Regions from separate parts of the Desulfosporosinus sp. SYSU MS00001 genome, predicted to be linked through region 4. Evidence: a T-box and tRNA genes for the amino acid it is inferred to sense, from the RefSeq annotation. Region 4 holds a T-box; the other regions hold tRNA genes.
The links. A T-box is a leader RNA that pairs with one kind of tRNA and senses whether it is charged. The one in region 4 lies ahead of leuS (leucine--tRNA ligase), so its partner is inferred to be a tRNA-Leu.

Region 1: it encodes a tRNA-Leu, which carries the amino acid that the T-box ahead of leuS (leucine--tRNA ligase) is inferred to sense. The anticodon was not compared.
Region 2: it encodes a tRNA-Leu, which carries the amino acid that the T-box ahead of leuS (leucine--tRNA ligase) is inferred to sense. The anticodon was not compared.
Region 3: it encodes a tRNA-Leu, which carries the amino acid that the T-box ahead of leuS (leucine--tRNA ligase) is inferred to sense. The anticodon was not compared.

What each region holds. Positions count from the first base shown of each region.
Region 1 is NZ_JBNFTW010000001.1:53,050-56,178, forward strand. It holds gene ACPUYX_RS00245 (DUF5667 domain-containing protein) at 1-981, shown strand, start outside; gene ACPUYX_RS00250 (hypothetical protein) at 1,333-1,629, shown strand; tRNA gene ACPUYX_RS00255 (tRNA-Leu) at 1,812-1,894, shown strand; gene ACPUYX_RS00260 (hypothetical protein) at 2,122-2,355, opposite strand; gene ACPUYX_RS00265 (hypothetical protein) at 2,830-3,129, shown strand, end outside.
Region 2 is NZ_JBNFTW010000002.1:249,440-252,568, forward strand. It holds gene accD (acetyl-CoA carboxylase, carboxyltransferase subunit beta) at 1-515, shown strand, start outside; gene ACPUYX_RS04575 (acetyl-CoA carboxylase carboxyltransferase subunit alpha) at 499-1,461, shown strand; tRNA gene ACPUYX_RS04580 (tRNA-Leu) at 1,542-1,627, shown strand; partial or broken gene ACPUYX_RS04585 (cell wall-binding repeat-containing protein) at 2,279-3,129, opposite strand, start outside.
Region 3 is NZ_JBNFTW010000002.1:462,275-465,403, forward strand. It holds gene ACPUYX_RS05605 (hypothetical protein) at 1-552, shown strand, start outside; gene ACPUYX_RS05610 (hypothetical protein) at 774-1,133, shown strand; tRNA gene ACPUYX_RS05615 (tRNA-Leu) at 1,373-1,459, opposite strand; gene ACPUYX_RS05620 (DMT family transporter) at 1,803-2,711, shown strand; gene ACPUYX_RS05625 (UbiX family flavin prenyltransferase) at 2,742-3,129, shown strand, end outside.
Region 4 is NZ_JBNFTW010000001.1:206,567-209,695, forward strand. It holds gene ACPUYX_RS00960 (RNA-binding protein) at 1-105, shown strand, start outside; gene yqeK (bis(5'-nucleosyl)-tetraphosphatase (symmetrical) YqeK) at 363-944, shown strand; gene rsfS (ribosome silencing factor) at 934-1,290, shown strand; T-box leader at 1,339-1,537, shown strand; gene leuS (leucine--tRNA ligase) at 1,587-3,129, shown strand, end outside.

The DNA.
Region 1 (3,129 bases), 150 kb from region 4:
ACAACTACAACTACAACTACAGCTCCAGCTACAACTACAACTACAACTACAGCTCCAGCTTCAACTTCAACTACAGCTACAACTACTCCTCCTTTAGACCCCACAGTGCCTGTTACGGTATCTCCGGCGACTGTTGTTGATGGTAATGGCAATACCGTCACAGCCGAAAATTGGTTCACAGATTTATTAGGTAAAATTCAGCTGATATTGACGTCTGATCCTGTGAATAAGGCTTCTATTAATGAGCACCATGCTTTAGCAAAGTTAGCCGAAGCTAAGAACCTTATGCAGCAAGGAAATTCTGAAGCTGCTGAAGCCAGTCTATCTCAATACTCAGACAAGATCAGCCAGGCTCAAAATTTCATTAACCAAGCAAAAGATCCAAACAGCGAAACAGCTAAAGCTCTCTCCATAGCCCTCGCAAATGTGAATTCAAATAATATTGCGGTGTTGAGCAGTTTATTGGATAAGCTTCCCCCACAAGCCGCCCAAAGATTAGCCTTGAATATTGTTAAAACTATGGAAAAGGATGTAACCAAGCTGCAGGCTGAAGGAATGGATTCCACCGCGAGTACGACTTCAAGTTCGGCGGTCGCTTCCGGCACTTCTGCATCAACATCGGGATCTGTGGCTGATTCCGGCTCAGTGACAGCAAACTCAAGTCCAACAAATACTCAACCGACAACAAAGAATAATAAGCAATTAGAAAAGGAAGCTAAAGTCGCTTTAGAAAATTTTAAGAAGTCCCTGAAGCAAAATGTAAAGCTTAACCTGGATGATCAGGACCAGGATGAGGATAATTCCGGGACTCAGCAAGTTACGTCTGCTCAGCAACCTCCGATGACTCAAGGAACCACGATGCCCGGTCTTAAGGCTAGTGCCAATTCTGTTCATCCTTCTGTAAAAGGATCAACAAATCCCGAGCATGGAAATGGGCCAAAAAGTAAAAGCCACGGCAGAGAAGACCATCAAAGAGATTAGAGATGGGGTAACTGAATCCTCTGAGAAGGCATGGCAACAATAGTTGAAAAAGTACTCCCGTTCACTTCTGCAGTGAGCGGGAGTTTCTATATTCAGAAGAAGTTTATGGAAGTTTTTTCTGATGCTTATGATTACAATCGGGATTATGTTCGCGTTTTAATGTTAATGTCTTTTTATGTATATTGTACGTTTAAAATATGTTCATGCTTATGTTCATATTCGAATTCGAATTTTTATTCGAATCGAATTCATGTTATCTTTAAGCTTTGTTTCTTCGATGTTCTCGGATTTGCTACAATCATGGTATACTGATATTCAAGTAATAATCAGAGCAGATAAGGAGAGAAGATTTTGGGCAAAGCTAAACCTACCCCTGATGATCTGCGTCGCCAAATTGGATACAATATGATTACCTTTTTGGGTGTCTTTCTTTTTTTGCCCATCATTTGGTTTATTCATCTTTTTTCCAAAGACTCAAGCTTGTATTGGCGTTGGGGTATTAGCTCAGTCGTCCTTGTCGTAATCAATCTCATTTTGTATTTTTGGAACTATCCGGAGAATTGGCTGAAGAATTTGCTGTTTTTGATAGGAATTGATCTGATCATTTTACTATCCGAATATTTTTGGTTATTACGGAGCATGGGATAATGGTGTGATAGGGTAAACTCAGGTTAGGTAAACTATGATAAATTAATTGTTTAATTTTACGGCTTATTGCAAACCGCTAAATTTAGGAAAATGGGAAATGAATTGGTCTCAAATTAAAATTCTATTACTTGTTTTTTTGTAGGAAATATGATATTATATTTTCTGCTACGTGATTTCAACATGCGGGAGTGGCGGAACTGGCAGACGCACTGGATTTAGGTTCCAGCGGGCAACCGTGCAGGTTCAAGTCCTGTCTCCCGCACCATTTTATTTGGGCTCAAGGATTATGGTTTAAGGATTTGCGGGATTTTTTAAATGAGAATTTAAAAGAGATTTAAGGGCAAATCCAGCGAAGTTGATTTTAGTAATCTAGTGGATCACTGAATGAGATTTTGTTGCTTAGAAAAAGTAGAATCCTCCTTTTAACCGTTTGGATTCAGACGGTTAAAAGGAGGATTTTTGGCGTTTAGACGAATTATTAGAGCAACTACATCATATCAGCAAATATAGCCAAGGGAAACGTTCAATTATACGACAAAAAGCAGTTTGGTTTTTTAATAATGCTTTGGGAAGTGCAAGCGAAGTAAGAAATTGGCTTGAACAGCCCTTAGATAGTTTTTTATTTTCTATCCAAGGGGATTTCTCTTTAGCAATAGTTATGCTATTTCGCCATGATTCGCAATTAATATGGGATATAGTTGTAATGACTAAAGTTACGCTTGACAAAGTTTTTTGCTCCTGAAGGAGATGCTGCTAATGAAAGAGGTTTGCGGGGTTTTTGCATTAAAGAGAGCATTCTATCTTAAAACTGGGTTTTACCAAAAACAGGGAGGTGCTTCTTTTTTTATAGCCCGATGATAATTCAAATTAGCGTAAAACTCGATAAATTGATTAATGAATTATTATATCGACAAAGGAAAGTTCTAGGGTGACGAAATTTACATAATAAACCTACCTTCAGGAAAATACTATGTGTGTTTGGGATTTGCAATATTAGACTTGTACAAGTGGTGAAATTAGGTTTAATAGCCCGATGTGCTAGAAAAAACGGAAGAGCCTTTCGATAGTGATTGCTGGATTGGCTTAGTAGATAGTGAGAGCTCTTTATGAGAATTCACCGATTTCTGTTAAGTTTTTATGAGTTCTAAATAAGTGGTATAATATGCGAAGTCAAAATAAAGTTGATTGGAGTGTTTATACTTGTTTAGAAGAATAAACAAAGTATTGCTAGTTTCAATTTTGGGATTAACATTAGTAGGCTGTGGAGCCACAACAGGTAAAACTCAGCAACAATCTAACCCGACAAATTCAACTAGTAATCAACAAAGCACTAGTACCCAGGAACAAAAACAGCAGTATTTAACCCCCGTTCCAAAAGGGTCTTCTGGATCTTCTACCATTAGTAATTTATCTAAGCAAATTATGGGCCAAAAAGATGTCCTTGGAACTCAATTCTACGAGCAAAAAGGGATTCTATATGGAGATATTACATTTAAGAGC
Region 2 (3,129 bases), on a different contig from region 4:
GAATTCCTGTTGTTTTGGCTTTTAATGAAGCTAATTTCATGATGGGCAGTATGGGGTCTGTAGTCGGGGAAAAAATTGCTCGTGCCGTTGAACGGGCGATTGATTTGCGCCTGCCCGTTGTCATTTTCTCTACTTCCGGCGGTGCCCGAATGCAAGAAGGAATTCTTTCTCTCTATCAAATGGCCAAGACAAGTGCAGCTTTGGGACGGTTAGCTGCAAATCATTTGTTATATATTTCGGTACTTACAGATCCGACCTTTGGAGGGGTCACGGCCAGCTATGCTTCTCTTGGTGATATTTTAATTGCTGAACCGAATGCTTTAATAGGATTTACCGGACCGAGAGTCATCAAGCAGACAATGAGGCAAGAATTGCCGGCGGGAGCCCAAACGGCTGAGTTTAATCAAATGCACGGTTTGATCGATCTTATTGTAGAACGTGCTCAAATGCGGTCTACACTGGCACGTTTGTTGCGGTACCATCAGGAAGGGGTTCAGCATGGCGCAACTGTTTGAATTTGAAAAACCTATTATAGAACTTGAACGGAAAATAGCGGAACTGCAAAAGTTTTCTGCTGAAAAAGATATTGATCTTTCCCGTGAAGTAGAGACCTTAGAGAAAAAAGTCTCTCTTCTTAAGAAAGAAATTTACGGCAATCTTGAACCGTGGCAAAAAGTCCAGATTGCCCGACATCCAGAGCGACCAAACTTCTACGATTATGCGCCGCTCTTATTTGATGATTTTATTGAACTTAAGGGAGACCGGTTGTATGCTGATGATCAGGCTATTGCCGGCGGGATGGCCTTTTTCCGAGGTGTACCAGTGACGGTGATTGCTCAAGTTAAAGGAAAAGACACCAAGGAAAACATTAAGCGCAATTTCGGTATGCCCCATCCTGAAGGGTATCGCAAAGCCTTGCGCTTAATGGATCAAGCAGAGAAGTTCGGGCGACCGATTTTGACCTTTATTGATACCCCTGGTGCGGCCTGCGATTTAGCAGCCGAAGAACGGGGACAAGGTGAAGCTATTGCAAGATGTTTGTTGGCTATGTCCGGGTACCATGTTCCGGTGATCAGTACGGTTATCGGAGAGGGTGGAAGCGGCGGTGCATTGGCGCTAGGGGTAGGAAACGTTATTTTGATGCTGGAGAATTCCTTTTACTCTGTCATTGCTCCGGAAAGCTGCGCATCTATTCTTTGGAAAGATACCTCAAAGGCTAAAGAAGCTGCGGCAGCTTTGAAGTTCACAGCCCAAGATTTGTTAAAATTGGGAGTTGCGGACGAAGTAGTCAGAGAACCTCAAGGTGGAGCGCATTATAACTTAAGGCAGACAGCTGATGAATTGTCAGAGGTTATTGCCAAGTACCTCGTCCGTCTGCGGACAGAGTCTCCGGAAGCTCTGCAAGAGAAACGGTACCAGAAGCTTCGGGCGATTGGAACGTTCCAAGATAAATCGGTCTAATACTCTAAAAAAAGCTTGACTTAAGTGTTCAAATAATGTTATTATAGCTAAGTCGTATTAATTCATTGCAAATATGATTTGGGCGAGTGGCGGAATGGCAGACGCGTCGGTCTCAAAAACCGATATATGTGAGTATGTGTGGGTTCAAGTCCCACCTCGCCCACCACACTTAATGAAACACAGTTATATTAAGGGTTTAACGGAGTTGGTAAGAAATTGCCAGCTCCTTTTGTGTTTTGGACCGTTGTATTCAGAGGTAGGTGTGACCGATACATTGAAAAGGCACAATTTATGGGGTCTAATCATTTACTAAAAAAGAATTTGCTAGGAACGGTTTGCCCCTAGCAAATTGTACAATCCCTTAGCTGACGTTTATTACATAATCAATTGTTTTAGATTCTCCCACATTAGTATATTGCACTGTGAAGCTTCCAGTTTGAGTAGCTTGGAAAGTCGATACAACTTCTCCTCCTAATCCAACAACCCCAGGAGGGCCAATTGGAACACCAGTTTGTTTAATTAACGTTATAGGATCATTATTTGGAACATAGACCCAATCATATACTGGGTTACCTGCTCTACTGGAAATTATATTAAAGTTTTGACCAACTTTTACGTTGATTGGTGCTGTACTTGAAGCTTGAGTATTGGCAACTACTGGGTCTCCACCTTTGTAGGATACATTATATTCTACAGGCTGATCAGTTTTTGGGACTGTTAAAGTTACTGATGCATAAGACACTGAGATTGCTGAAGGTGTTACTGCCGTGCCTGAAGCTGTCACTGTGAAGTCGGATAGGTTAGGTTTAGCAATAGGAACTCCAAATCGTAAAGATTCGGGTACAACAGCAGTCCCACCGAGAGCAGTAGTGACACCCGAGGCTTGGTTGGTAAATGATGACAAAGTTACGGTAATCTTATCATTAAGGGCATCTTCAGCAGTACCATCTCCATTGCCATCAAGAGCACCATAAAGAGCACTAACTGTTGAAATCTTGCCAGCATAAGAAGCAGTGGCAGAATGAACTCCATCTATGAGTACAATAGGTGAATTAGTCTGAGCTGCCAGTGGAGCACCAGCCAGAGCATCAATACCAGTTACACCGTTAGCAATAAATACTTGATCAAAATTGATGGTTGAGCCGAAGTCGTAGATAACTTGTGCATTCGTATCATAAGCTGTTTGACCGAAGTGTCTGGTCGGGCTTGGGAGCTTTGCTTCTACTGTAGCACTAATGACACCTGTCCCTCCGATGATATCGGAAGAAGTGATTGCTGATCCAGTGGTGGATGCTAAATATGCTTGTACACTTGTTGGCACAACATCTTTTTCAGTCAAAAGAATTGGCTCATTGTTTGCCGAAGCTATTGAGGCAATTGAGAGTGCATCTTGGATGCTATTAGTAATAGCAACTTTAGTTACTCCAGTCATTTGTTTAGCAATGTTGACGGATGTTTCATATTTATCGAATCCACCAAGGGGAACGATTGTGATGTCCATACTTTTTAGCTCATCGATAACCCCTTGCTTGATAACTGCCGTTCCACTGGTTACATAAACTTTTTTAACACTGAGTTTCGTGAGTTCAGCTTTCGTATCGACATTGAGAGTAACTTGGGATCCTTGCAGAAGAATTGGAGCTTTCAAGGAATAAGCCAAGGGGCCAG
Region 3 (3,129 bases), on a different contig from region 4:
AAGCTTTTTAATATAGGCATGCAGAATTACGATTACTGTATTATTCAATACGCCAAAGTAATCGAATTTGTGTCACAAACGGTAATACGTCAGGAGATTACAAATAAAGCTAGGGCAAAACTATTAAGTCAAAAAGCCCTTAATCCAGATGCCAATTATATTAAGGGACTTGAGCAGATGTTTGTTGATTTTAAACAAAAATTTGACACCGACAGAAGTACCATTAAAGCAACTATTAAGACCTGTTGTGACGTACTTGAAGTTGTTGATTATGCACCAGATTACTTGAAAAAAGTGCAAGACCTGAAGAGTAACTTACAAAAGGATAAGGCAGTCAAAGAGACGGTTTTAGAAGTTGCCTTTGACCAGATAGCTGATAGCATTTCGGACACCAGGAATTATATCGCACATGCGAAAGCAAATTACAGCCTCAAAGGAAATGAATGTCCAGAGAATGAAAAACAACAGTTTGTTGATATGTTACGTATACTCGCTATTCAAACGATTAGATGGTACTCCAATATCCATGAGGGTAGCAGAATTGTTAATTAACCCATTCGAAATAAAGTGATTGCTTATTTTTGCTTACACTAGGCGTAGTGTCGTATGAGGCGGGGGCATTTCCCGTAACGGGGTGGCTAGCAGAGACTAATGACTGATTTTTCCTTTCAAATTATAACACTTAGTTAAATCCAAACCTAAATATTTGGAAGGAATTTCATGGTCAGAGATGGAACAGTTTCATTAGAGTGAGGATTGTGGAGGTGAGAAGATTGAACAGTGACGAAAAAATAGAGGAAATAATGAGCAAACTAAATGCCATCGATTTTAAGTCTGAAGGTATCCAGTACTTAGAAGAACTCAAGAAAGAATATTTGCAGCAAGTCGAAGCCTTGGGTGAAAAGGTACAGTCCATACGCAAGGAATACGGAAGGACATTTGCCAAAAGAGAGGTTGAGACTGTAAGCGGCATTGTTCTCCCGTTTGAACCAAAAAAATCTGAAGAGTTAGAGAGAGAGTCAGACGAGGTTCGTAAAGAGTTAAACTCACTGAGAACCAGACTGTCGGCTATAGAAAAGGCATTGGAAATTCAAAATTCAAGGCATAGAAAGCTGATTGACCAATTGAAATAAACCATCTCGGAGCTAGACGTTAAGTGTCTAGCCTTCTTTTTATGTTTGTCAAAAATTAACTCTTGTACTAATACGAATTTCACCGCTAGAATAAAGACACGCACTAGATTTGCGTATTTCCCACGCAAAAACCGCACTAGACCACCATAAAATAACGTTCAAGTACGATGGTTGTGCGTTTTAGCGAACAAAAAACAAAAAACGCGACTCCCCTACGGGAATCACGTTTATCAGCATTATGGTGCGGTCGAGAGGACTTGAACCTCCATGCCCTTGCGAGCACTAGAACCTGAATCTAGCGCGTCTGCCAGTTCCGCCACGACCGCGTAACATTAATTATTATAGGAGATGACCTTCATCTTGTCAACCTATTTTGTAGATATTTTTTAGTAGTGTTCGCCATTGCCATTGTTAACACCTAATTATCTGTATTCAGTATAATGAAACTTAAATATTTCGCGTTCTGATTTTCTATGGTACAATTATGGCTTAAAGAATAAGTTATCGAAGGTTTCAATATAATCATGAATTAACTTGATAAGATCTTATTATGAAAAGTTACAACTAGGAAACGTTGTACCTAGTTTTCTAGGAAAAAAGAGTAGACCCCGGCATCATTAACAATTATGCCAGGGGTCTTTAGTATAGAGAGGGAAGAGAGAGTTTCTTATGAGGAATCGGTCAAGGGGAGATTTTCCGGAGTGGGTGATCTGGGGAGTTGTTTTAGTATGGGGAGCAAACTATGTTGTTGGGAAATGGGGAATGGCTGGATTTGATCCTCTGTCGTTTACTGTGCTTCGCTTTGTGGGAGCATCTCCAATTCTTCTTCTGCTTTTGTATACTTTGGAAAAAAACATACGAGTTGAATTAAAGGATTGTTGGAGTTTAGCTCTAATAGGTTTAGTAGGAGTTACGATCTATCAGACGTTGTTTATGGCTGCCGTAAAATATGCGACTGCGACAAATGCTTCCTTGATTGTTGCAGTTTCTCCGGTTTTCACGGCTATATTTGCTTGGCTGGCAGGACAAGAACGTTTGGGTTCACGAGGGCGAAGGGGGAGCGCCTTGTCAATAGTGGGAGTGATTTTTGTTCTATTATTTGGGACAAATAAATTAGCCCTCGGTTGGGAAGTATTGCGAGGAGATCTTATAGCCCTGTTGTCTTCCTGTATCTGGGGGTTATATCCTGTACTTGCCAAACGCATGCTAAGTAAGTATTCTGCCTTGAAAACGATTACTTTCTCCTCTCTCTTTGGGACTATTTTTCTTTTGATTGTTGGTCTAAAAGGTGTTACCGAGTTATCATGGTCAACGATCCCCTTTTCAGCATGGGGTTCGGTGTTGTTTTCAACGCTCCTCGTCACAGCCTACGGCCTGGTGGTTTGGTATTATGCTATAAGCAGGATTGGAGTAAATCGAGTGATGGCTTATATGTATGCCGTCCCCGCTGTTGCCGTTATCACGGCTGCGGTGATTCTTAAAGAGAGGATTCATCTTTTGCAGATTGTGGGAGCAGTCATCATTTTCGGGGGAATTCGTCTTATACGCAAAGATAAGATTTCGATGATCGAGAATTAAAGATAGAGGATTAGACTATAGGAGGGCATCATGACTAAACGGATCATTGTGGGTATAACCGGAGCAAGTGGCTCAATCTATGCACTGACCCTGATTAAGGTTCTGGCGTTAATGGAATGGCAGGTTGAGTTGGTTATGACGTCGACAGGCGAAAAAGTATTGACCTTTGAAACAGGGTCTGATAGGCAGAGCTTACCTGAGAATGTTCATATCCATGAAAATACGAATTTGTTTTCCTCTCTGGCAAGCGGCTCTTATCGAACTCATGGGATGGTTGTTATTCCCTGTTCGATGAATACTTTAGGTTTAATGGCAACCGGTACAGGAGATCATCTCTTAGCACGTGCTGCCCAGGTAACGTTGAAAGAACGTCGGCCTTTTGTGGTTGTGCCGCGGGAAATGCCTTACAACATTATTC
Region 4 (3,129 bases):
GAGGTTGGCGAAGAGGACGCTGAACGTATGACACAGGAGTTAAATGGCAAAGATTTTGGCGGAAGACCTCTAACGGTGAATGAAGCTAAACCGAAACAAATGTAATATCCCGCGGACTGGAAGGGAGGCCCTCTGACATGCTTGTGGGGGTCTCCCTTCTAAAATGACTAAATAAATTTCAACTGCTTCCTGTACCCCTTGTTGAGCAATCATATGTACATTAATGTTTTAAGTCACAGATCACGGACAATACTAAAATTAAGGTTAATTTATAAAAAATTTTGCAGTCTATGGCCTAAATTGATAGAATGTAAGATAATGCAAAAGAGATAGATAATTGGCGTTTAAGGGGGAGCGGGAACGTGGAGCTGCAAGTTGAAGAGGTAATGAGTCTTGCCAAGCATATGATTTCAGAGTCAAGGTTCAAGCATACTTTGGGCGTTGCTGATCATGCTGAAATGTTAGCCAAACGCCACGGGGTCGATCCTGTGAAAGCACGCTGTGCGGGGTTAGCTCATGATTTGGCAAAGGAACTTCCGGCAAAGGTACAGGTGGGTTTAGCACGCTATTGGAATCTGCTGGAATACCCCGAAGATGAGAAGTATCCTTATGTTTTGCACGGCCGTCTTTCGGCCTATTGGCTGGAACATTATTTTAAGGTTGAGGATAAAGACTTGTTGGCGGCAATTGCCAGTCATACTTTAGGGAGACCAGGAATGTCCCCCTTAGAGATGCTGATTTACAGCGCTGATCTAACAGAACCAGGCCGAACTTTTCCGGAAGTGGACAAGTTGCGTCAATCCCTGTATGATGATTTAGAAAAGGGTACGTTTGACTGTGTTGAAGGCACTTTACTATATTTAAAGGAAAGCAACCATCCAATTCATCCTTTAACGCAACTAACCTATGATGATTTGAAAAGGAGGATATCTATTGGAACTTGATCAAAATAAACTTACCGAAGTTATTCATCTGGCCGAAGATAAAAAGGGTGGTGATCTTACCCTTCTCAACCTAAAGGGGATTTCTATGGTTACAGATTATTGTCTGATTGTGACGGGAAATTCATCAATCCAGGTGAAAGCGATCACGAATCACTTGGAGGAAAAATTGCCAGAGATCGGAATTCCAGTAATGCACGTTGAAGGATTGCCTGATGCTAAGTGGGTTTTGATGGATTGCGGCGGAGATTTGGTCATACATATCATGACTCCGGAACAACGTGAATTTTACCAGCTTGAGCGCCTTTGGAAGGATGCTCAGGAGGTTTCTTTCGTTAGTTTGGTTTAAGGGTTTTTAAAAAAGTAATTTATTGTTAAGGAAAAACGACTTCTATAATTAAAAGCTGTGATAGGGAATAGTACTCGAAACCCTTCCTCAGAGAAGCGGCGGTTGGTGAAAGCCGTTGAAGGGGATTGTTGGAACTCGTCCTGGAGCTGTGTTCAGGTAATAATGAACATCGGTGAGAACCGTTACAATCTTTGAGTGCATTTAGGAATTTGGGTGGTATCACGGGAGCAGGCCTCTCGTCCCTTGGGACGGGGGGATTTTTGCTATAAGCCGTAATAATAAGGGGGAAGGTTTTAGTGCAAGAGAAATATTCGTTTACAGAAATTGAACCAAAGTGGCAGAAAAAATGGCTGGAAGAAAAGGCTTATAAGACAGAAGAATCTTCGGACAAGCCAAAGTATTATGCTTTAGCCATGTTCCCTTATCCCTCCGGGGATTTGCATATGGGTCATGTAAGAAACTATTCTATTGCCGATGTTATCGCCCGTTTTAAACGGATGCAGGGTTTTAATGTTCTTCATCCCATTGGCTGGGACTCTTTTGGTTTGCCTGCAGAAAATGCTGCCATTAAGCACCAGACTCCGCCGGCAGATTGGACTTGGAAAAACATTGCCAATATGCAGAGACAGCTTAAGGGAATGGGTCTTTCCTACGATTGGGATCGGGAAGTAGCAACTTGCCATCCTGGATATTATAAGTGGACACAGTGGATGTTTTTGGAGTTTTATAAGCATGGCTTGGTGTATAAGAAAAAGGCTGCGGTTAATTGGTGTCCTTCCTGCACCACGGTTTTAGCAAATGAGCAGGTTGTCGACGGGGCCTGTGAGCGGTGTGATACGCCTGTGACGAAGAAAAACCTCGAACAGTGGTTTTTCAAAATTACGGATTATGCTGAGACTCTGCTGCGGGATTTGGATGATCTGCCCGGCTGGCCTGAGAAGGTTAAAACCATGCAGCGCAATTGGATTGGGCGTTCGGAAGGTGTCGAGGTTCAATTTGCTTTAGATGGGCGATCAGAGAAATTTTCGGTTTATACAACTCGTGTTGATACATTGTTCGGAGTAAGTTATGTTGTTCTAGCGCCTGAACATCCCCTGGTTCTGGAATTAGTAAAGGGAACGAAGTATGAGGCTGACGTTTTGGCCTTCATCAATAAAATGAACGGGCTGAATGAAATCGCTCGGACTTCGACAGAAGCTGAAAAAGAAGGCTTGTTTATCGGGGCTTATTGCCTTAATCCCTTAAGCGGTGAGAAACTGCCGATTTGGATTGCCAATTATGTTCTTGTGGAATACGGCACCGGTGCGGTTATGGGAGTTCCTGCCCACGATGAACGGGACTTTGAGTTTGCCACGAAGTATCAATTACCTATTAAAACGGTCATTGTGTCTAACGATAGTGAGCCTGGTGAGAAGGACAACCCCCTTACAGCTGCTTATACGGACGATGGTATTCTGGTTAATTCCGGTTCTTTTGACGGTCTAAGCAGTGACGAGGGCTGGGATAAGATTGCTGATGAAGTAGAGCATCGTGGTGTTGGCCAGCGCAAGGTCAATTTCCGCTTGCGTGACTGGCTCATATCCCGTCAGCGGTATTGGGGTGCACCGATTCCGATGGTATATTGTGAAGCTTGCGGTACTGTTCCTGTCCCGGAAGAGCAGCTGCCGGTAATGCTCCCTGAAGATGTGGTGTTTAAAACGGGAGAGAATCCTTTGGCGACTTCGAAGTCCTTTACGGAAACGACATGTCCGAAGTGCGGCGGTCCTGCGCACCGTGAAACAGATACCATGGATACCTTTGCTTGTTCCTCCTGGTATTTCCTCAGATATACCGATCCTC